One region of the Exiguobacterium sp. s26 genome, then DNA from elsewhere that is predicted to be linked to it. Evidence: predicted binding sites of a transcription regulator. Region 1 holds the regulator's gene; each other region holds the start of a gene.
What was found. The regulator Rex, encoded in region 1, represses fermentation and respiration genes when NADH is low (regulators of the CRP and FNR family bind a similar motif). The targets are predictions, from matches to a motif close to TTGTGAAATATTTCACAA.
Positions count from the first base shown of each region.

Region 1 (5,157 bases):
CGTATAACACTTCATAGCCGACGTCCTCGAACTTGCGCCCGAGCGTCCGGCCGACTTTCCCTGCACCTAAAATACCAATCTTCATATATTCCGACTCCCCTTCACAGTTCTTCCTCTGCATGCCGTAGCCTTTCTCTTACCCCTTCCCCGGCTTCAGACGAAGAAAAACCTGTGTGCATTGTACGCTTGTCGCCAATTTATATGGTAAAATTTTCATATCATAGTTGAGATGGGAGCCACGCTTATGCAACGTCCGCTTCGCAAATCCGCCACGAACCGCTCACTCTTCGGTGTCTGCGGCGGCATCGCTGAATACTTCGATTTGTCCCCGCTCGGTGTTCGTCTGCTCTTTTTAATCGTACCGGGGAACATCCTCATCTATATGGTTCTCGCCAACTCGATGAGGGACGCCCCACGCTATCTATAAAAAAACTCGGAAGCCGCGGCTCCCGAGTTATTTTTATGCGTTGACTTTATCTTTCATCGCTGCGAGCGCCCCGCTGTTGATGAAGTGCCATGGCTTGTTGTAATGCGGTTGGAAGAAGAAGTCGACGTAAGCGAGCTCTTCGACCGTCATCTCGTTTTGGATCGCGAGCGACAACGTGTTGACCGCTTGCGTCATATCCGCTTTCGAGAGGACTTGTCCACCGACGACGCGATGAGTGCCGACTTCATAGACGAGTTTGAACTCGACTTTTTCCGCCGTCGGCATGAACTCCGGACGGTACGCATCTTCAATCACGACGCTCTCGACGTCAAGACCGAACAGGCCGGCCGCTTCTTCTGTGAGACCTGATGAGGCGATGTTCCAATCATACAGGCGAAGACCTGACGTTCCTTGCGTCCCTTGATAACGGACACGCGGTGCAATCAAGTTCTCTGCGACGAGCGTTCCCATGCGGACGGCGTTCGTCGCGAGCGGGATGTAGGCGTGTGTGCGCGCCGGGTTGTAATAGACGGCACAGCTGTCACCAGCCGCGAAGACGTCCGGGTTGCTCGTGCGCATATATTCGTCGACGATAATGGCGCCGTTGCCGAGCATGTCGACTTGGCCTTGAAGGAGTCCCGTGTTCGGGCGGAAGCCGACACAGAGGATGACGAGGTCGGCCTCGAACTCACCTTTATCGGTCACGACGTGTGTGACGTTCCCTTCAGTTCCACGGAATGCTTCGACCGTCTGGCCGAGCTCGAGGTCGATGCCGCGTGACGTCATGTCTGCCTCGAGTTGGTCTGTGAACGACTTGTCGAGGTACTTGTTCAAGATACGGTCGGCGCTATCGATGAACGTGACGTGTTTGCCGTACACTTCGAACGCTTCGACGAGCTCGACGCCGATATAGCCGGCACCGATGACGGCGATGTTCGTCGCGTCTTTTGCCCGCTCGATGATGCGTTGGGCGTGGCCATAGTTTTTGCAGAGCTCAATCCCAGTCATCTCGATGCCAGGAAGCGTCGGGACGATCGGCCATGAACCAGTCGTGACGATCAAACGGTCGAACGTGTCATAGACGTCTTCTCCCGTGTCTAGGTTTTTCGCATGGACCGTCTTCGCTTCCGTGTCGATGTTCAACACGTCGTGCTTCATGCGCATCGTCGCACCGAGTTCTTCGAGCTCGGTCGGTGACGCGTAGAAGAGCTCTTCAGCACGTTTGACGACACCGCCAACGTGGAGGGCGATCCCACACGAGAGGAAGCTGACGTTGTCGTTGCGCTCATATACCGTGATGTCGAGATTGTCGTGCTTGGCGAGTAATCCTTTGACGGCTGCTGTTCCTGCGTGTGTACATCCGATGACTGCGATTTTCATATGGTTGTCTCTCCTTTGAGTGTTAGGCAAGTTAGTATTTGTGATAAATATCACATTTACTTTCTGAACTTAGTGTACTATTTCACAAGAAGGTTTGACAATCCCTTTGCTCACTTTTTCACGTAAATATGTCGAAAGTTTGAACACCCACTGTGACAACAAAAAAGCACCGTCCCGTTAAGGAACGATGCTCACTTCTCATTCATTTGTTTCATCAAATCCATCTGCTCTTTCACCATCGCCTCTTTCTCACGACGGAGCACGCCCCGGTACGTGATGCGTGAAATCGATAAGCTGATTTCATACAAGAAGAAGAGCGGCAATGACACCATGAGATGCGACGTCAAATCCGGCGGCGTGATGAACGCGGCGATGACGAACAAGGCGAAGTACGCATACTTCCGAATTTTTGATAAGAAGTACGGCGTCACGACACCGATGCGCGTCAAGAACATCGTCACGACCGGCAACTGGAACAACAGTCCGAATGGGATGGTCAGTTGCAGCAAGAACGTGAAGTAGTTCGACGCCCCGATGATTTGCGTTAGCCCGAGGTCTTGCCCGAGGTCCGTCGAGATATCGAGGACGAGCGGGAACAACCAATAATAGGCGAACGCGAGACCGATCAGGAACAAGATGAAGATGATCGGGATATAGGCGAGCGTCGCTTTCCGCTCGTTCGGATGCAGACCAGGTGCGACGAACGCCCACAGTTGATACAGTAGAAACGGACCGGATGCGACGAGCCCGATGACGAGCGCCAAGTTCAAGTAAATCATGAGCGGGTCCGCGACCCCAAAGGCGTTCAGTTCGAGCCCTCGTTCGACGAGGTCCGCCTGCAGATAGGCGAGCACGTATTTGACACTCGGCAAAGCGATCAAAAAGAAGGCAAAGACGACAAATGCCGACAGCATCAGTCGTCTCCGCAGCTCTGTCAAGTGATCGGACAGCGCCCGCTCTTGATCAGGTTGATGATTCATGATTACTGCTCTTTCTTCTCAAGTTCTTTCTTATCTTTCTCGTCATGTTCGTTCATCATGCCGTTCGTGGCATTTTTGAACTCACGGAGCGTTTGACCAGCGGCGCGTCCGAATTCAGGCAATTTCTTCGGCCCGAAGATGATGAGCGCGACGATGGCGATAATGAAGATACTTGCGCCTCCTGGAATACCGACGACGAGCAACGATGATAGTAATTCCATTATTGATGGACCCCCTCAGCAGATGGATAGTGTTGCATAAAGTAAATGAGCGACTGGAGTTCGATCGACAAGTCGATGTGATGGACGCGGACCGTGTCCGGCACCGTAAGACGGGCCGGCGTGAAGTTCAAGATGCCTTTGATGCCGAAGCGGACCAAGTCATCCGCGACAGGCTGCGCATAGGTAGACGGCACCGTTAAGATGGCGACGTCAATCTTGTTTTGTTTCATGATCTGTTCCATCTCATCCACGTGATGAATCGGGACACCGGACATCGTCGTGCCGACTTTTGTCTCGTCTGCGTCGAACCCGACGACGATATGTGTGTTATTGTTTTTAAGGAAGTTATAGTTGACGAAAGCTGTCCCAAGATGACCAACCCCGACTAAGGCGACGTTCGTAATCTCGTCCTGATTCAGTGTCTTACGGAAAAAGTCTAACAGATACTGTACGTTATAGCCATATCCCTTTTTACCGAGCGCACCGAAGTACGAGAAATCGCGACGGATCGTGGCCGAATCGACCTTGACCGCCTCGCTCAGTTCAGCAGAAGAGACACGCTGTTTTCCTGATGAATGTAGGCTTTGGATAAACCGATAGTATAGTGGCAACCGTTTGGCTGTCGCTTGCGGAATCTTTGGTTCGTTTTGACTCAACGGAAAGAGCCTCCTTTTTACGACGCGTTTCAAACGAATCTAATTTCATACACCTTGATTGTAAACGAATTCACATGACCACTCAATGAATATACCTGAAAAGGGGAAGAAATAAAGTATACTAAATAGAGAGAAAGGGGTTTTTTCACTTGATCCTACTGCAAGTCAATAACTTATCGAAATCATTCGGCGTCGAGCCGATTTTAGAGAACGTCAAACTCGAAATTCAAGAAGGCGAACGCGTCGCGCTTGTCGGCCGTAACGGTGCCGGCAAGTCGACATTGCTCAAAGTCATCGCCGGGGAATACAACTACGACTCGGGCGACATCATGAAGCCAAAAGACGTCACCATCGGCTACCTGGCCCAAGATTCAGGACTCGAATCCAACGAGACAATTTGGAATGAGATGCTCAATGTCTTCACCGATTTAATCGAACAAGAAAAGACGCTGCGCCGCATGGAGCAAGACATGGGTTCAGAGCGCATTTTGAACGACCCGGCCGCCTATGAGCGCCTGCTGTCGTCTTACGATGAAGAACAGCATACGTTCAAAGACCGCGGCGGCTATCAATACGAGGCAACGATTCGCTCCGTTCTTCACGGGATGCGTTTCTATCCGGACGATTTCGAACGCCGCATCGACACGCTCTCCGGCGGACAACGGACGCGCCTCGCCCTCGCGAAAATGCTGCTCCAAAGTCCGGACCTGCTCATCCTGGATGAGCCGACGAACCACTTGGACATTGAGACGCTCGGCTGGCTCGAGAAGTATTTGAGCGGCTATAAAGGCGCCGTCCTCATCGTCTCCCACGACCGCTACTTCCTCGACCGCGTCGTCTCGGTCGTCTATGAGCTGTCGCGTCACCGGAGTCGTCGCTTCGTCGGCAACTATACGAAGTATCTCGAGCAGAAGGCCGCGATCTACGAGCAAGAAAAGAAACAGTTCGAATCACAGCAAGAAGAGATCGCCAAAATGCAGGACTTCATCCAGCGCAACATCGCCCGGGCAACGACGACGAAGCGGGCCCAGAGTGTCCGCAAGCGTCTCGAGAAAGTCGACCGAATGGAAGCGCCGGACGGTGATGAGCGTAGTGCCGTCCTCTCGTTCTCGATTAAACGCCAAAGTGGGAACGACGTATTGAGCGGCAGCGACCTCGCCATCGGCTATGAGGAACCAATCGCCCAGCAGCTCCGCTTCCAACTGCAGCGCGGCGAATCGGTCGCCCTCGTCGGCCCGAACGGAGTCGGCAAATCGACGCTCTTGAAAGTGTTGACGAAACAACAGCCGGCCCTTACCGGTGACATCCGCTACGGTACCGGCGTCGAAATCGGCTACTACGACCAGGAGCAACAGAACTTGTCGGATGCCAACCGCGTCATCGACGAGATTTGGAACGATTGGCCGCTCATGCGCGAACAAGAAGTGCGGAGCCTGCTTGGACAGTTCCTGTTCAGCGGCGACGACGTCATGAAGCGCGTCCATGAACTGTCG
Region 1 covers NZ_JACSLS010000019.1:8,653-13,809, forward strand. Annotated here, with positions in the region: gene KNP82_RS14975 (NADPH-dependent F420 reductase) at 1-121, opposite strand, end outside; gene KNP82_RS14980 (PspC domain-containing protein) at 245-427, shown strand; gene KNP82_RS14985 (FAD-dependent oxidoreductase) at 461-1,807, opposite strand; gene tatC (twin-arginine translocase subunit TatC) at 1,999-2,787, opposite strand; gene KNP82_RS14995 (twin-arginine translocase TatA/TatE family subunit) at 2,790-3,008, opposite strand; gene KNP82_RS15000 (redox-sensing transcriptional repressor Rex) at 3,008-3,664, opposite strand; gene KNP82_RS15005 (ABC-F family ATP-binding cassette domain-containing protein) at 3,814-5,157, shown strand, end outside.

Region 2 (5,157 bases), on a different contig from region 1:
GTATGGACGTCCGCGTCCAAGCGCACTTCAATCGTTGACGCCGTCCGTTCGGCGCTATTCGTATCCTTATAGACATGGACGCTCGATTGATGAATGAGAATCGTTCCTTCAATCGGCGCACCCGTCTCGGCATGAACCAGACAGTTCTCCCCTTCGATTGCGGTCCAGGCGTATCCGCCGACTTGCGTCAAGCGCAAGCGGCCGCTCGGCAAGATTTCTTTCACCATCGCGCCGAGCGTATCGACATGGGCCGTCAACAGGCGGGCTCGATTCGATTTGCCCTCAAATGTCGCCAGAAGCGCCCCTTTGTTCAAGCGTTTCGTGGGGATCCCGAGTGCCGTCAGTTCTTGTTCGACGAATCCGATCGCCTCGTCCGTCATCCCGGACGGACTTGGAATTTCAACCAATTGCTTCAACGTTTCAATCATACCCTTACTCCTTTGTCATCGATTGTAGCCGAGCCAAAATAATATGCCGGACGCCACGAACACGAGCCCCGCAAATAGCAGGCGACGTTTCTTCACATGTTCATCCGGTAAGCCGACCACTCCCGCCATCAGAAAGCCCCCGACGAGTCCACCCGCGTGTGCGGAATGGTCCAAACTAGCGCCAAGGACGAAAGCGAGTCCCACGTTTAATCCTAACATAATAAACAGTGGAGGGCCGAGTGTCTTCATAAATAAGGAGCGGTCGCGCAGTCCGAAATAGAGCAGTGCGCCGACAAGCCCAAACAATGCCCCGGACGCGCCGGCCGAGATGGCTTCGCTGAACGCATACGAGGCGACCGTGGCGATGACACCTGCCAACAGATAAATGGTGGCGAAACGCGTCGACCCGTACATCCGTTCCACGAGCGGGCCGAGTGACCAGAGCGCGAACATGTTGATGGCGAAATGGAACCAACCGATATGAAGGAACATCGGTGTGATCAGACGCCACCATTCTCCTTCGTCGATGAGAGGATTCACTTTCGCACCGAAGCGGATGAGCGTGTTCGGATCGAGCGTCGAGCCGATTGATTCGGCGAACCACATGACGAGGAACGTCACGAACATGAGCGCATAGACGAACTGAGGCTTCCCAAAGGCGAACCGTTGCTTCAGTTCATTTTTCCGTTGTTGGTCGAGGGCGACGGCACGCGGGCGATATGACGTTTCCGTTTCGGCGCACGGCCGCATCTCGAGCTTCACTTTTGCCGCAATCGGGAACGTGAGCGACGACAGACGCTCTTCATCGACGAGCGGGTCACCATAAATGTGGACATGGAGCTTCTCGCGGCCGATTCGGGCCAAGCGAAACGAGTTCATGACCGCCTCGACGTCCAAGGCGACATGGTTCGCCCACGCCTTATCTGTCCGTATGTAGAGGTGATAGACATCCCCCGCTTTCGTGTCGAACAATAAAAGTGCCCGCGACGGCTCTAAGACGCCCTCGATGCGTCCTCCTGCTTCGACGGCACGATATACATCTTCCCAAAAACAAGCTGGTTCTGTCATGTTGGCTCACCTCCTTCTATACTTTCATTCTAAAGGAATTTAGGCAGGACGACAAAATCGAGCATCGCCCCAATCTGCCCCGCTCTTCCGTCGGTCCACAAAAAAACCGTAGTGGCGGGAGCCAACTACGGTCATGACAGAACGAGTAATCGTTCTTATAAGACAGGTTGCATCGTTTTCAATAACACTTCTGCCGAATGATGCATCTTTTGTTTTTCTTCGTCTGACAACTCGATTTCCACGACTTGACGGACTCCTTGGCGGTTGATGATGGCCGGTACACCGATATGGATATCGTTCAAGCCGTATTCACCATCTAAATGTGCGCCGACCGTCAACAACGTGTTCTCGTTACGGAGCACAGCCTTGACGAGACGGAGCAAACCGAGGCCGATGGCGTAGTACGTCGCGCCTTTGCGCTCGATGATGTGGTACGCCGCGTCCCGAACGTTGACGTAGATGTCTTCGAGGTCTTCCCATGTATACTCGTCGTTCTCTTCAAGCAACTGCTCGACCGACTTCCCGTAGATGCGGGCGTTGCTCCAGGCCGCGAATTCCGTGTCTCCGTGCTCACCCATGATGTAGGCGTGGCAGTTGCGTGGATCGACGTTGAAATAGTCACCGAGCATGTAACGGAGACGTGACGTATCGAGTACCGTTCCTGATCCGAACACGCGGTGTTTCGGTAAACCTGAGTATTTCCAAGCCAAATGTGTCATGATGTCGACCGGGTTCGAGGCGATGATGATGATGCCGTCGAATCCAGATGCCATGATGTCCCCAATCATCGATTTCATGATTTTGGCGTTCTTCTCGACGAGGTCGAGGCGAGTTTCACCCGGTTTTTGCGGAGCACCGGCAGTGATGACGACGATATCTGCTGCACCACAGTCCGTATAGTCCCCTGCCCAGACGCGCATCGGTGAAGAAGCGAACGAGACGCCGTGGTTCAAGTCCATCGCTTCGCCTTCCGCCTTCGATTTGTTGATGTCGATAATGACGAGTTCCTCACAAAGACTTGCTGTCGTCAATTGGTACGCAAAGCTGGCACCGACCGCTCCGGCCCCAACGAGCGCGACGCGTGTTACTTTTGCATGATTTAATGTTTCCATATTGATTCTCCACCCTTCGAACAATCTGTTTCATGTTTTTGTTATGTCTGTTACATAAAGATTGTAACATCATTCACAAACACTCACTACTAGGGAAACCGTTTTCACTTTGGCGATATTGTGACAAAATTCACATTCGTTTGAAACATCTACATTTTCTGTACTACCCTCATCGTAACAAGAGGAAACTAATCGTCGCGGCCGCGGCGATCGACAAAAAGTTGACGGCGTCATTGCCGAGAAAACGCCAGCCCGACACATAAGCCGTCGGCTCACGATGATGCATTTTCTTCTCGGTCAATTTGCCGCACACACGGCATCGATATTTCCGTTGCACCGTGGCCCCTAACAAAGTGTCGACGACGCTGCCGCTCAATCCGAGAGCAATCAAGACGAGCGCGAACGTCACATCGATCTCGATAAATGGAAGCGAGGCGAGGATGATGACCGTGGCCCCGACAATCGACATGACCGTACCGAACACGGACACCCCACCACTCGTTCCCGGTTCGACTTCACGGAACGTCCGAATCGAGCGCGGTTTCTGCTTGGCGAGGACGCCGAACTCAGATCCCCACGTATCACTCGTCGCCGCGGCAATCGAGGCGACATAGGCGAATAACCAGGCGTCGTTTGGCGCAAGAATCATTCCAAGCGCCGTCACCATGCCGACGCCCCCATTGGCGAGCACTTGTACGAAATCACGGGGACCCGATTTCTCAACAATCTCATCGACAGGCGCCTTGTCCCGGGCACGATATTTCGAGGCGAGCGACGATGTCGAGAAGAAGACACCGAGTAAATAGAGCCCGAACCAACCGAAACCGTAGCCGATGACCGTCCCCGTCACGACCGTCAAGACGGCACCGGAGCGGGTCAACGAGCGCAATCGATAGCCGGCAAAGGCCACCAGACAAGTTACAACGAAGATGGCGAACATAAAATCGTTTCCCTTTCCGTCACGATGAATTCGACAGGAATGTCGTGTGGCTCAATCGGGATCTCATCGAGCAGTTGAACGTCATAGGCCAACGCGATGGTCGTCCCTTTGTACGTGGCGAGGTAGCGATCATAGTAGCCGCCTCCCCATCCGATTCGATAGCCGGACCGGTCAAACACGCGGCCGGGGACGATACAGACGTCAATCGAGCGCATCGTCGCTTCAGTCGTCGGCTCCAATATATTCATGACGCCCGGCTCGAGGTCTTCTAGCGAATGAATCTCATGGAACGTGAGTCCCTGTTTCGTAACTTTCGGCACAAACACCGATTTTCCTGCCTTCCATGCTAAGCGGATGAGCGGCAACGTATCAATCTCTAAATCGAGGGCGAGCGTGACAGCCACCGTATCAGCCTCTTGCCACGCCTTCAGTTCGGTCAATGTATGTATGATGACGCGGTCCCGGTCCGACCTGTCGTCGAGTTCACGGATTTGACGATGTACGTCTTGCCGAAGTTGTTTCTTTTCAATCACTTCAATTCCCCCTTGTTCAAAAAAAAGGCCGCCACATGAGTGACGGCCAGTCTCATTATTTCACTTCGCGGTAAAGCGTGTGACGACGGAGACGTGGGTTGTATTTGCGCAATTCGAGGCGCTCTGGGTTGTTACGTTTGTTTTTCTTCGTGATGTACGTGCGATCGCCTGTTTCTGTGCAAGCTAGTGTGATTTTAACGCGCATTTCTTTCACTCCCATCTTACTAATGTTGTATCAAGTGCTTTTGCTTTACAGTCTAAGCATACTCAATTATCCTACCAATTTTTATTTGAAAAAGCAAGGTTATTTCGTGTTCTTTTTCAAACGTTTTTGCCCGTATGGCGAAGCATCGAGCGGCAGGCAGGTTTTTACGTTATCACCAATCGCATAGCGCATTCCGACTTCCTCAGTCGATAGTTGTTCGCAGATGTACACCGTGTCGGCTTCAGCGAGGACGCTGTTCTCGATTCGGTGAATCGCGTCGAACAGACCGCCGTGTCCGTGCGGATTGCGGGTCGTTTCAAAGGACAACATAGTTGAGTATAACGGAACTTGTAGTGCTTTCGCAAGCGAACGTGCCGCAGGAATCGTCATCCAATCAAATTGATGGATCGCTTTGAACGGAACTTTGGCCACGAGCTCATGCGCAAGTTTGACGTACGCCACGTTTTGGGCCGCGACTTGGTTCATCACGTGCTCCAAGAACGGGCTCGTCAGACGGACGCGGTACACGTGGACGTGGTTGTGACGTTCATACTCCGGTAACCCTTCCTTGAACGGGGTCAAGACGTACACCATCTCGCCTTCCGCCGCCCGGGCTTCGACCTCGTCGATGACACGGCGTCCGAGATCACCGACGACGTTGCCTGTATATTCTGGCGTCAAGACGAGAATCGCCTCGCCTTCACTGCCACGTTCCTCAGTCACGTAATAGTCGTGCGGAGACAGGAACGTGTCGATGTCAATGTCCACATCATCAAGGAACGGATACGCGCGATAATGGTCGGCGAGCAGTTCATCCGATAACTTGTCTTGATACAGTGCCGTCTCGAGCTCAGCGAACAGGCGTGTGTGC
Region 2 covers NZ_JACSLS010000003.1:93,779-98,935, reverse strand. Annotated here, with positions in the region: gene KNP82_RS05225 (M42 family metallopeptidase) at 1-428, opposite strand, end outside; gene KNP82_RS05220 (rhomboid family intramembrane serine protease) at 444-1,496, opposite strand; gene KNP82_RS05215 (L-lactate dehydrogenase) at 1,652-2,608, opposite strand; gene KNP82_RS05210 (DUF92 domain-containing protein) at 2,778-3,548, opposite strand; gene KNP82_RS05205 (5-formyltetrahydrofolate cyclo-ligase) at 3,527-4,081, opposite strand; gene rpmG (50S ribosomal protein L33) at 4,137-4,301, opposite strand; gene KNP82_RS05195 (1,4-alpha-glucan branching protein domain-containing protein) at 4,386-5,157, opposite strand, start outside.
Region 2: a site for Rex is predicted at 2,727-2,744, ahead of KNP82_RS05215 (L-lactate dehydrogenase). Genes of this name have one in related genera too.

Region 3 (5,157 bases), on a different contig from region 1:
CCACGAAAAGCGCTCGGCAACTGGTGGAGCCGCTATTGGCGCTACGACGAGACGGAATATAAAGAACTCATGCGTCGGTTTAAGACAGAAGACATCCCGTTCTCGGTCAGCGTCATCGACATGGATTGGCACGTCACCGATGTCCCCGAAGAATACGGGAGCGGATGGACGGGTTATTCATGGAATAAAAACCTGTTCCCGGACCCGAAAGGCTTCTTGACGTGGCTCAAACAAGAGAGTCTGCTCGTCACGTTGAACTTGCACCCGGCGGACGGCGTGCGTGCCTTCGAAGATCAGTATACGGCGATGGCCGAGGCGATGGGCATCGACCCGTCCCAGGGTGACCGCATTCCGTTCGACTTCTCTGATAAGCGCTTCATTCAAGCTTATTTCGAGCAGATGCACCATCCGCATGAAGTCGACGGCGTCGATTTTTGGTGGATTGACTGGCAACAAGGCTCGACCTCGAAAATGGAGGGGCTCGACCCGCTCTGGATGTTAAATCACTATCATGCGGCCGACATCGCCCGTGACGGCAACCGTCCGCTCATCTTCTCCCGTTACGCCGGGCCGGGCAGCCATCGGTATCCGGTCGGTTTTTCGGGCGACACGTTGATTTCGTGGGCGTCCCTGGCCTTCCAACCATACTTTACAGCGACGGCGGCCAATATCGGCTATGGCTGGTGGAGTCATGACATCGGCGGCCATTATCGTGGGTCGAAAGATGATGAACTCGCCGCGCGCTGGGTCGCATTCGGTGTATTCAGCCCGATTATGCGACTGCACTCGACATTGAGTACGTTCAACGGCAAGGAGCCGTGGCGCTTCGGTCTCGAGGCGGAACGGTCGATGAAGACGTTCCTGCGTCTGCGCCATCAATTGATTCCATATACCTATACGATGAACTGGCGAAATCATGTCGGCGCCTTGCCGCTCGTCTTACCGATGTATTACGAGCACCCGGACGAAGACGCGGCATATGAGGTGCCGAATGAGTATTACTTCGGCAGTGAACTCATCGTCTCCCCAATCGTCGAACCGATGAATCGACAGCTCCACGTGGCGGCGACGAACGTCTGGCTACCGAAAAGCGACTGGTTCGACTTCTTCACGGGTCATCGCTACAGCGGAGACAAATCGGTTCGCATGTTCCGTGGGCTCGAAGATCAGGCGGTGTTCGCCAAAGCCGGGGCGATTATCCCGATGGCACCACACCATTCGGGTCGAAACGATACCGACAACCCGGCCGATTTGGAAGTGCTCATCTTCCCAGGCGCCTCGAACACGTTCACGCTCTATGAAGACAATGGGAAGGACCGTGGCTATGAGACGGGAGCCTACGCCGAGACGACGTTCACGCTCGATTGGGAGGAACGGAGCCTTCATATCCAAGTGACAGGTGACCGGTCTGTGTTACCGGTGGACCGCCATGTCACGTTGCTCCTTCGAGGGGTGACCGGGTCTGGTGAATACAAACGGGAGACACAGACGCTTCGCCTCGAGCTCGGACCGATCAGAGACGAGCTGACCGTGGAACTCCCGGTCGATGTGACGGCGAACGACCATCGTCTCGATCGGTTGTATCGCTTCTTGGACCGTGCGGAAATCTCATACGATTTAAAAGACCGGTTATACCGGTCAGCGGCGGCGAAGACGCGACTCGAAGCATGGCTGTTCGATTTACATGCGCTCGAACTCGATCGCGACCTGCAAGACGCGATCATGGAATTGATGCTCGACTGAATACTTTATTGTGACGAAGAGGGGCGGTTCATGCCCTTCTTTTTTTGTCAGAAAATCGTCGGATTTTGTAAGCGTTTTCAATAAGAGGTCGCTTTATACTTAAAAGAGAGGCAAGATGGATTGGAGGATGCGACATGAAACCAAAATGGACGGTGGACGATTTGAGACAGCTTGATGTGTTCGCCAAATGTGCCACACGAGAGCTCGAGGCGCTGTTGCCGCATGTCTATTGCCGCACGTATCGGAAAGGTCAACTCTTGTTCATAGAGGGCGATCCCCGGGAACGGGTCTATTTCTTGATTAGCGGTTATGTGAAGCTTGAACGTTGCAACGAGACGGCGACACATCAATATACGGACTACTTGAAACCGAAGCAGTTGTTCCCGTATCGCGGCTTGCTGACGGAACCGTACTATCAACATTCAGCCGAGGCGTTGACCGATATCGAGGTCATCTATATGCCGACCGATCGATTCGAACAACTCGTCTCGCGGAACGCATCGATGTTGCTCCACATCGTCGGACAGATGAACCGGATTCTCGATTTGCACGAGCGCCGTGTCCAGGACATCATCACACCGAGTGCGACCGACCGGGTGCTCAACACGATTCATTACTTGATTGAAGACCTCGGGGAGGCGGAAGCGACGGGCGTTCGTGTCCGCTGCCCGTTCACGACGATTGAGATTTCGCGCTTGTCGGGCACGTCACGAGAGACCGTATCGAACATCTTGTCGCGGTTGCGAAAAGAAGACGTGCTTCAATTTGATGCGCGGGAATTGATGATCGGTCATCCTGAATATTTTGAACAGTCGCTGTGATGGCGCCGCGTGTGGGACGTGGCGTTTTTTGCATGTCTGAGGAAGCGAAGCGTTCGCCTTGCAAGGGTGCATCAGGTATAATTAGTGAGAATCCTCACAAAGAAAAAGTCTCCTGATTGATAGAAAGGATGAACGCAGTGAAACGACTGCAAGCTCTCGCTTTAGCAGAAAAACGCCATATCGTCGGACTCATCATCGCGGCAGTGATGATCGGGTTGTCGATTTTAGCTCAAGCCTATTTGATTGTCGACATTGTCGATCAAGTCTTTTTAAAAAATGCATCGTTTGAAAGCATCGTTCCGACGCTCGGGTGGCTCATCCTCGCGCTCGTCACACGAGCTGGTTTCGGCTATATGTCGGGGAGGATTGGAGCGAGCCTGTCAGAAAAGGCGAAACGAACACTCCGATTGCAATTGCTCGACCGCTATACGTCGAATCCGATTGAGACGTCACTATCCGGTCAATCCGGTAAAAAGGTGAGCGTGTTCATGGACGCGGTCGACGAAGTCGATGCCTACTTTAGCCAATATTGGCCGCAAGTCATTCAAACGTCGATTATTCCACTACTCATTCTCGTCGTCGTCTTCAGCCAACATTGGATTTCAGGCGTCATCATGATGGTGACGGCTCCATTCATCCCAATTTTCTTCATCATCATCGGGATTGCGACCCAGAAGAAGTCAGAACAGCAGATGGAGAAAATGAATCAGTTCTCCGGCAAGTTCTTGGACGTGTTGCAAGGATTAACGACGCTCAAACTATACGGTCGGACCGAGCGTGAGGCGCAAGCGATTGAAAAGAGCAGTCTCGATTTCCGCGACGCGACGATGGTCGTCTTGAAGACGGCGTTCCTGTCGGGTCTCATGCTCGAGTTCATCTCGATGCTCAGCACGGGCGTCGTCGCACTCGAAGTGGCGCTCCAAATGGTCGTCTGGGAGAACTTGACGTTCTTCTCCGGCTTTTTGATTCTCGTCTTGGCCCCGGAATACTATTTGGCCATCAAAGACCTCGGCGGTGCGTTCCACACCGGACGAGGCAGCATGGGGGCGGCCGACCGTATTTTCGAGGCGCTCGATGCACCGGATGAACGCTTGACCTGGGGCGACCGGACGTTGACGAGCCCGACACCCGACCTCGAGCTCGACGCCGTCTCGTTCGCCTATGAAGGTGGACGCTTTACGCTGCATCCATTAAGCGGTGTGATTCCTGCCGGTGCCCACGTGGCGCTCGTCGGGGCGAGCGGGTCCGGTAAGACGACCGTATTGAACGTGTTGTCCGGGCTCGTGAAACCGGACAGTGGACGTGTCCTCGTCGACGGAGAACCGCTCGAGACATACACCGATTCGTCATGGTATGACACGATTGGCTACATCTCACAAAATCCGTATTTGTTCGCCGGTACCGTCGCCGATAATATCGCCCTCGGGGAAACGGCCGACGAGATAAACATCCTTGAAGCCGCGAATGCAGCCGGATTGAACGATGTCATCGCGCAATTGCCGAACGGCATTCATACCGAACTCGGTGAAGGCGGTTATGGATTGTCTGGAGGCGAACGGCAACGGCTCGCCTTGGCCCGCGCCTTCTTGAAACGACCGGGCATCATCTTGTTCGATGAACCGACGACAGGGCTCGATTTAGTGACGGAGCAAATCGTTCGGCGCTCGATTGAGGAGTTGTCGCGCGAGGCGACGCTTGTCACGGTCGCGCATCGCTTGCATACGATCAAGCAGGCGGACGCGATTTGGTTCATGGACGATGGGAAGCTCCTCGCCCAAGGTACGCATGACGAATTGCTCAGCGTTCCGCAATACGCTGACTTGTTCACGCTACAGAAAGGGGTGAGAGGATGAACTCACTTTGGACGATCACGAAATGGATGATGCGCGAGAAGAAGGATATCGTCCTCTCGATCTTCTTTGGGTACGTGGCCGGCATCGCGGCCGTCGCCTTGTTCGCGGCGAGCGGTTACCTCGTCTCACGGGCCGGTCTCGTACCGCCGCTCTATGCGCTCATGGTGCCTGTCGTTTTGATTAAATTGTTCGGTGTGATTCGGGCGAGTGCGCGTTATCAAGAGCGCCTTGCCTCGCACCGGGCGACGTTCACGATTTTGAGCGAGTTGCGGGTCCGGTTTTACCGCCAGCTCGAACCGCTCGTGCCGAGCATCTTTGCCAAGTATCGGAGCGGAGATTTGCTCGCTCGCGTCGTCGGTGACGTCGAGAGCTTGCAAAACTACTTTTTACGGGTATTCTATCCGCCGATTATCTTGGTGCTCGTCTTCTTGAGTACGATTTTTTTCGTCACGTATTTCTCGATGTGGGTCAGCCTCTGGATTTTGTTCGGTGTGTTCGTGACCGGCTTTTTGATTCCGGCGTTCTTCGCCCGAATCCGTGCCAAGCACGACCGCGAGCTTCGCGCCTTACGGGGTGACCTGTCGAGTGGGATGACAGAGATGATGTACGGATATCGCGATTTGTTGCTTCATCATCAACTTGGACGGACACGCGGCGAGCTGCTCGAACAGAGTGACCGTTACGCCGAAGCGCAGAAGCGGGATGTGACGAATCAGTTCTTCAACTCGTCACTCGTCGTG
Region 3 covers NZ_JACSLS010000004.1:246,628-251,784, reverse strand. Annotated here, with positions in the region: gene KNP82_RS08350 (glycoside hydrolase family 31 protein) at 1-1,743, shown strand, start outside; gene KNP82_RS08345 (Crp/Fnr family transcriptional regulator) at 1,878-2,564, shown strand; gene cydD (thiol reductant ABC exporter subunit CydD) at 2,693-4,417, shown strand; gene cydC (thiol reductant ABC exporter subunit CydC) at 4,414-5,157, shown strand, end outside.
Region 3: a site for Rex is predicted at 2,647-2,664, ahead of cydD (thiol reductant ABC exporter subunit CydD). Genes of this name have one in related genera too.

Region 4 (5,157 bases), on a different contig from region 1:
CGGATGACACATCGGAATGATGCGGCTCGTCTCTTTGGCGGCCATGATGCCAGCCACTTGAGCGACAGCGAGTACATCCCCTTTTGCAAGACCCCCATCCGTGATGAGTTGTTTGAGTTCACCGCTCAGTTCAACTGATGTACGGGCCCGAGTAGTACGTGTCGTTTCCGGTTTATCCGAGACATCGACCATCCGCGTCCGGCCTCATACCATTCCGCATCGAGTTGTTTGAGACCGAGACGAATCGTTTGGTAGATGAGTGGGAACGCGGCCAAGGCGGACGCGATGACGTTCGCCTGTTTGGTGAACAAGATAGTAATCGGCAACAATCCGCCGATCCCGTTGTTCCCAAGGACAATCAAGGCGTATAGTCCGATGACTGTCGGCGGCAAGATGAGCGGCAGTAAAAACACCGTCTCCAGCAGCCGCTTTCCTTTGAATTGACGGTGATGCATGAAATAGGCCGCTCCGAAGGCGAGGACGAAGGCGCTCACCGTCGCCATCATCCCGACTTCGAATGTGAGTTAAAGTGGAGATTGCGTCATTTAGAAAATCCTTTCGCTAAAAAGTGAGCTTGGATATCATCGTCAAACAAACGCGCGTAAACATCGCGCACGTATGGGTTGTGCGTCAATCGGACCGCCGGATACGCGATCGTACCCGTCGTCAGTTCCGTCTTATAGACAAATCCCGCATTGGCGTCGCCTTGTTCGATGAGCGTCAACACTTGTCTCACATTCTGGGCGAACATGATTCGTGGTTCCACTTCTTCCCACACGCCTTCCACTTCTAGCGCCGCTTTCGCGTAGCGACCGGCCGGGACATTGACCGGGTCACCGATGACGATCCGAGCACATGCGTTTAAGTCGTCCCACGTCTCCGCGCACGGATTCCCTTTCGGTGTCACGAGCCACAGCTCGTTATGCAAAAACGCATCCCGCTCTAGAATCGGGATTTGTAATCGGTCGACATCTCAACGCTCGCGGCTAAAAAGATATCTGCCGGAGACCCGTGATCGATTTGTGCTCGCAAGGCGCCGCTCCCGTTCGTCACGACCCGAACGTCGATCCCATCGAATTCCGCTTCAAGTTGTCGCTCGACCGCTTCTAAAGCCGGTCCTAAGCTTGCCGCCGCCAAAATGGTCACGGTGGTGTCCTCCGAATCTGAACTCGACCAGACTTGACTTAGTAATAAGGCGACCGTCACCCCTACGATGACTCCACTCACCCGTTTCATGATTAATCACTCCTTTGCCTCCCCTTTATCGTAGCGCTTGATTTGCCTCCCATCTGTATCAAACGTCACAAAAAGACACCCCCACGTAAGTAGAGGTGTGCCACTGCTTAAGCGAACGTGCGCGCCCGCGGGAATAAAATGTTGTTTTCGAGATGAATGTGTTCAAATGTATCCGATTCGAGCGCTTCTAACCGTTGATAGACAAGACGATACGTCCCACACGCTCCTTCAGGCGGCGTATAGTCGTTCGTGATTTGACGCAACTCTTTTAAAATGTCACCGGCTGCCGCGTGTTCTGACTCGAGCGAGGCCAAGATGTCATCAAGCTCCCGTCTCGTTTCAGCTGTCGGTGCCGTCTCGTGACGAAGCAACGTCGGGAAGTCTTCTGTCTCTTCTTTGACGATATGTTGTTCAAGTTCCACTTTCAATTGATTGAACAGTTGATGAATGCGTCCGAGGTGCGGATGGTTTTGTCCGTGAACCCGGAACACTTTTGTCACATATGGTGTGAGCTGTGGCAATTCGTCCGTCAAAAACTGGTGATGCTTATAAATGATGTGCTCAATCAATTCCGATGAAGAAGCAGCATCCCAATCGATGCTCTTCTCGTTCATCTCTTGCTTGCGTTGATAGAGCGCATTGACTTCTTCTAAAATGTCTTCCGTCGACCGTTTCGATTTGTCAGTCGCTTCAGCGAGTGGCCGGTTGCCGCCACAACAAAAATCGATTCGGTTCCGTTTGAAAATGTCTGCCGCTTGCGGGCATTGTTTGACGATTTCAGATACGTGCGTATCGCCCGTGAATGTCTGTGTCATCTGTCATAACCTCCATATTCATTTTGACATGTTCAGCGTAGCAAAAGTTTGACGACAAAAATGTGAAATACGTCACATTTAAGTGAACAGGATGCACGCGTTCTGAATTTGGACACAAAAAAAGCCCCTCTTGTGGAGGGGCGACGCTTAATGGGACGGCGCTTCAAATTGTTCTGCCTCGGTCGATCCGGTCAGCGCCGTCGTTGACGACTGGCCTCCCGAGATGACGAGAGACACCTCATCGAAATACCCGGTCCCGACCTCACGTTGGTGACGTGTCGCCGTATAACCGTGCTGTTCTGCACTGAATTCGGCCTGTTGCAGTTCCGAGTAGGCGGCCATCCCGCGGTCTTTATACCCGCGTGCGAGTTCGAACATGCCGAAGTTGAGCGAGTGGAAGCCAGCGAGCGTGACGAATTGGAATTTGTATCCCATCGCACCAATCTCTTGTTGGAACGTTGCGATCTCGTCATCCGACAACTTCTTCTTCCAATTGAATGACGGCGAACAGTTGTAAGCGAGAAGTTTGCCCGGATACTTCGCATGAATCTCATCCGCGAATTGACGCGCTTCGTCCAAATCAGGCTCGGACGTCTCGCACCAGACGAGGTCGGCGTACGGTGCATAGGCGAGACCGCGTGCGATCGCCTGTTCGATTCCTGCCTCGGTCCGATAAAACCCTTCTGGCGTCCGGTCGCCGACGATGAACGGATGATCGATTGGGTCGATGTCGCTCGTAATCAAGTTCGCGGCGTGGGCGTCGGTCCGGGCGACGATAATCGTCGACACCCCCATGACGTCTGCCGCGAGACGTGCGGCAATCAAGTTTTTCACGGCCGTCTGTGTCGGCAGCAACACTTTGCCGCCGAGGTGACCGCACTTCTTCTCCGACGACAGTTGATCTTCTAAGTGAACGCCGGCTGCACCCGCCTCAATCATCGCCTTCGTCAACTCGAACACGTTGAGCACACCGCCGAAACCGGCTTCCATGTCAGCGACGATCGGGGCGAACCAATGCGTATCGCCTTTCCCTTCCGCCGTTTGAATTTGATCGGCCCGTTGAAGCGCCTGGTTAATCCGTTTGACGACGCTCGGCACCGAGTTAGCCGGGTACAGGCTTTGGTCCGGGTACATGTGCCCCGACAAGTTCGCATCGGCGGCGACTTGCCATCCGCTCAAATAGATGGCTTCGAGACCCGCCTTCACTTGCTGGATGGCCTGGTTCCCCGTCAACGCCCCGAGCGCGTGGACGTAGTCCCGCTCGTGGAGTAACTCCCATAACCGTTCCGCTCCTTTTGTCGCGAGCGTATGCTCGATTAGTACCGATCCCCGAAGTCTCATCACGTCTTCGACTCCATATGGACGTTCGACCCCGTTAAACCGTTCCGACTGTAACATATCCTCTAGCTGCATTTGTTGTTCGTTCATATCCATTCCTCCTGTATTATATTAACTTATATATTTACCGTTTGTTATATAACAGATAATGCGAGCTTAATCCAAGTATGCACAGCATTCGAGCGCCGCTTTGAATGACGAGTGCTCCATGCCGCAGCAACGACAGACGTTTTCTTCGTCACGATCTTCTGGTTTACGGAATATGACGACCTCTTCGACCGGCTCTCTCATGATTTGGAGCGACCCGTCGGCCCGGTCGAGCACGAGGCGCATCAAATCGTTCCCATAGACGAACGCCGTGTTAGCGAGCGCCGCTGTCGATTCCCCCGAGACGATCCGACGGACGACCCAACGTTCAATCAACTGTTCGCTTTCGATTTTTTTCGTTGTCATGATGATGCTCCTCCTTTTAAATTCGGTTCTAATGTCACTTGTTGTAAAAACTGTCGGCGGCGCCGGTGCAGGATTGGTTCCGTATATCCATTTGGTGATGCATCGCCTTCGAACACTAACTCTTTCGCCGCTTGATAGGCGATGGAGCAGTCTACATCTGGCGCCATCGGACGATAGTGCGGATCTTCCGCGTTTTGCGCGTCGACGACCTCGGCCATCCGGTAAAGCGTCGCTTCGACTTGTTCACGGCTACAGATTCCATGGTATAGCCAGTTGGCGACATGTTGACTCGAAATACGAAGCGTTGCTCGGTCTTCCATCAACCCGACATGATGAATATCTGGCACTTTGGAGCAACCGACACCTTGCTCGACCCAACGGACGACGTAACCGAGCAACCCTTGCAGGTTGTTCTCGAGTTCCTCGTTCACTTCCTCATCTGTATAGAGACGCGTGGCGAGTGGTACCTCGAGCAGACGCCCTCGCTCAGTTGCTGGATCAAACGAACGATTCGCCAACTCACGCTGAACGTCAAACGCATCGACTTGATGGTAATGCAGCGCATGAAGCGTGGCCGCCGTCGGGGACGGCACCCAAGCCGTCGTCGCCCCGGACCGGACATGATTGCTTTTTTCACGCATCATGTCGCGCATCCGATCGGGCATCGCCCACATCCCTTTCCCGATTTGCCCGCGTTGATGGAATCCTGCGTCAAGCCCGATCTGGACATTCAGACGTTCATAAGCATCGAGCCACTCCGATGTTTTCATCTCGCCTTTCTTGCGCATCGGTCCGAGCGTGAGCGAGGAGTGAATCTCATCGCCCGTCCGGTCGAGGAATCCGGTATTGATGAAGACGATGCGTTCCTTCACTTGCTCGATACAGTTCTTTAAATTAAGCGACGTGCGTCGCTCCTCGTCCATCACGCCGACTTTGAGCGTGTGACGCGGTAACTCGAGTACATCTTCAATCGCATCGAACAAGTCGTTCGTGAACGCGACTTCCTTAGATCCATGCATCTTCGGTTTGACGATATAGATGGAGCGTTCGCGGGAATTTCGTCTGGCATCAAGATGGCGGCTCGCGATGAGCGCAGTGAAAATCCCGTCCAAGATCCCTTCCGGTACTTCACGCCCTTCCGCGTCGAGCATCAAGTCTGTCGTCATCAAATGCCCGACGTTTCTAATAAAGAGGAGCGATCGGCCCGGAAGCGTGACTTCACGCCCGTCTTTCCCGACATACTTCCGGTCAGGGTTCAACTTCCGAGTGAGCGGCCGACCTCCTTTCGTGAATGTTGCTTCGAGCGTCCCGTCCA
Region 4 covers NZ_JACSLS010000005.1:149,813-154,969, forward strand. Annotated here, with positions in the region: gene moaC (cyclic pyranopterin monophosphate synthase MoaC) at 1-192, opposite strand, end outside; gene KNP82_RS09895 (ABC transporter permease subunit) at 126-503, opposite strand; gene modA (molybdate ABC transporter substrate-binding protein) at 542-928, opposite strand; gene KNP82_RS15545 (molybdate ABC transporter substrate-binding protein) at 943-1,236, opposite strand; gene ric (iron-sulfur cluster repair di-iron protein) at 1,344-2,051, opposite strand; gene aceA (isocitrate lyase) at 2,199-3,479, opposite strand; gene KNP82_RS09915 (hypothetical protein) at 3,546-3,842, opposite strand; gene KNP82_RS09920 (malate synthase G) at 3,839-5,157, opposite strand, start outside.
Region 4: a site for Rex is predicted at 2,112-2,129, ahead of ric (iron-sulfur cluster repair di-iron protein). Genes of this name have one in related genera too.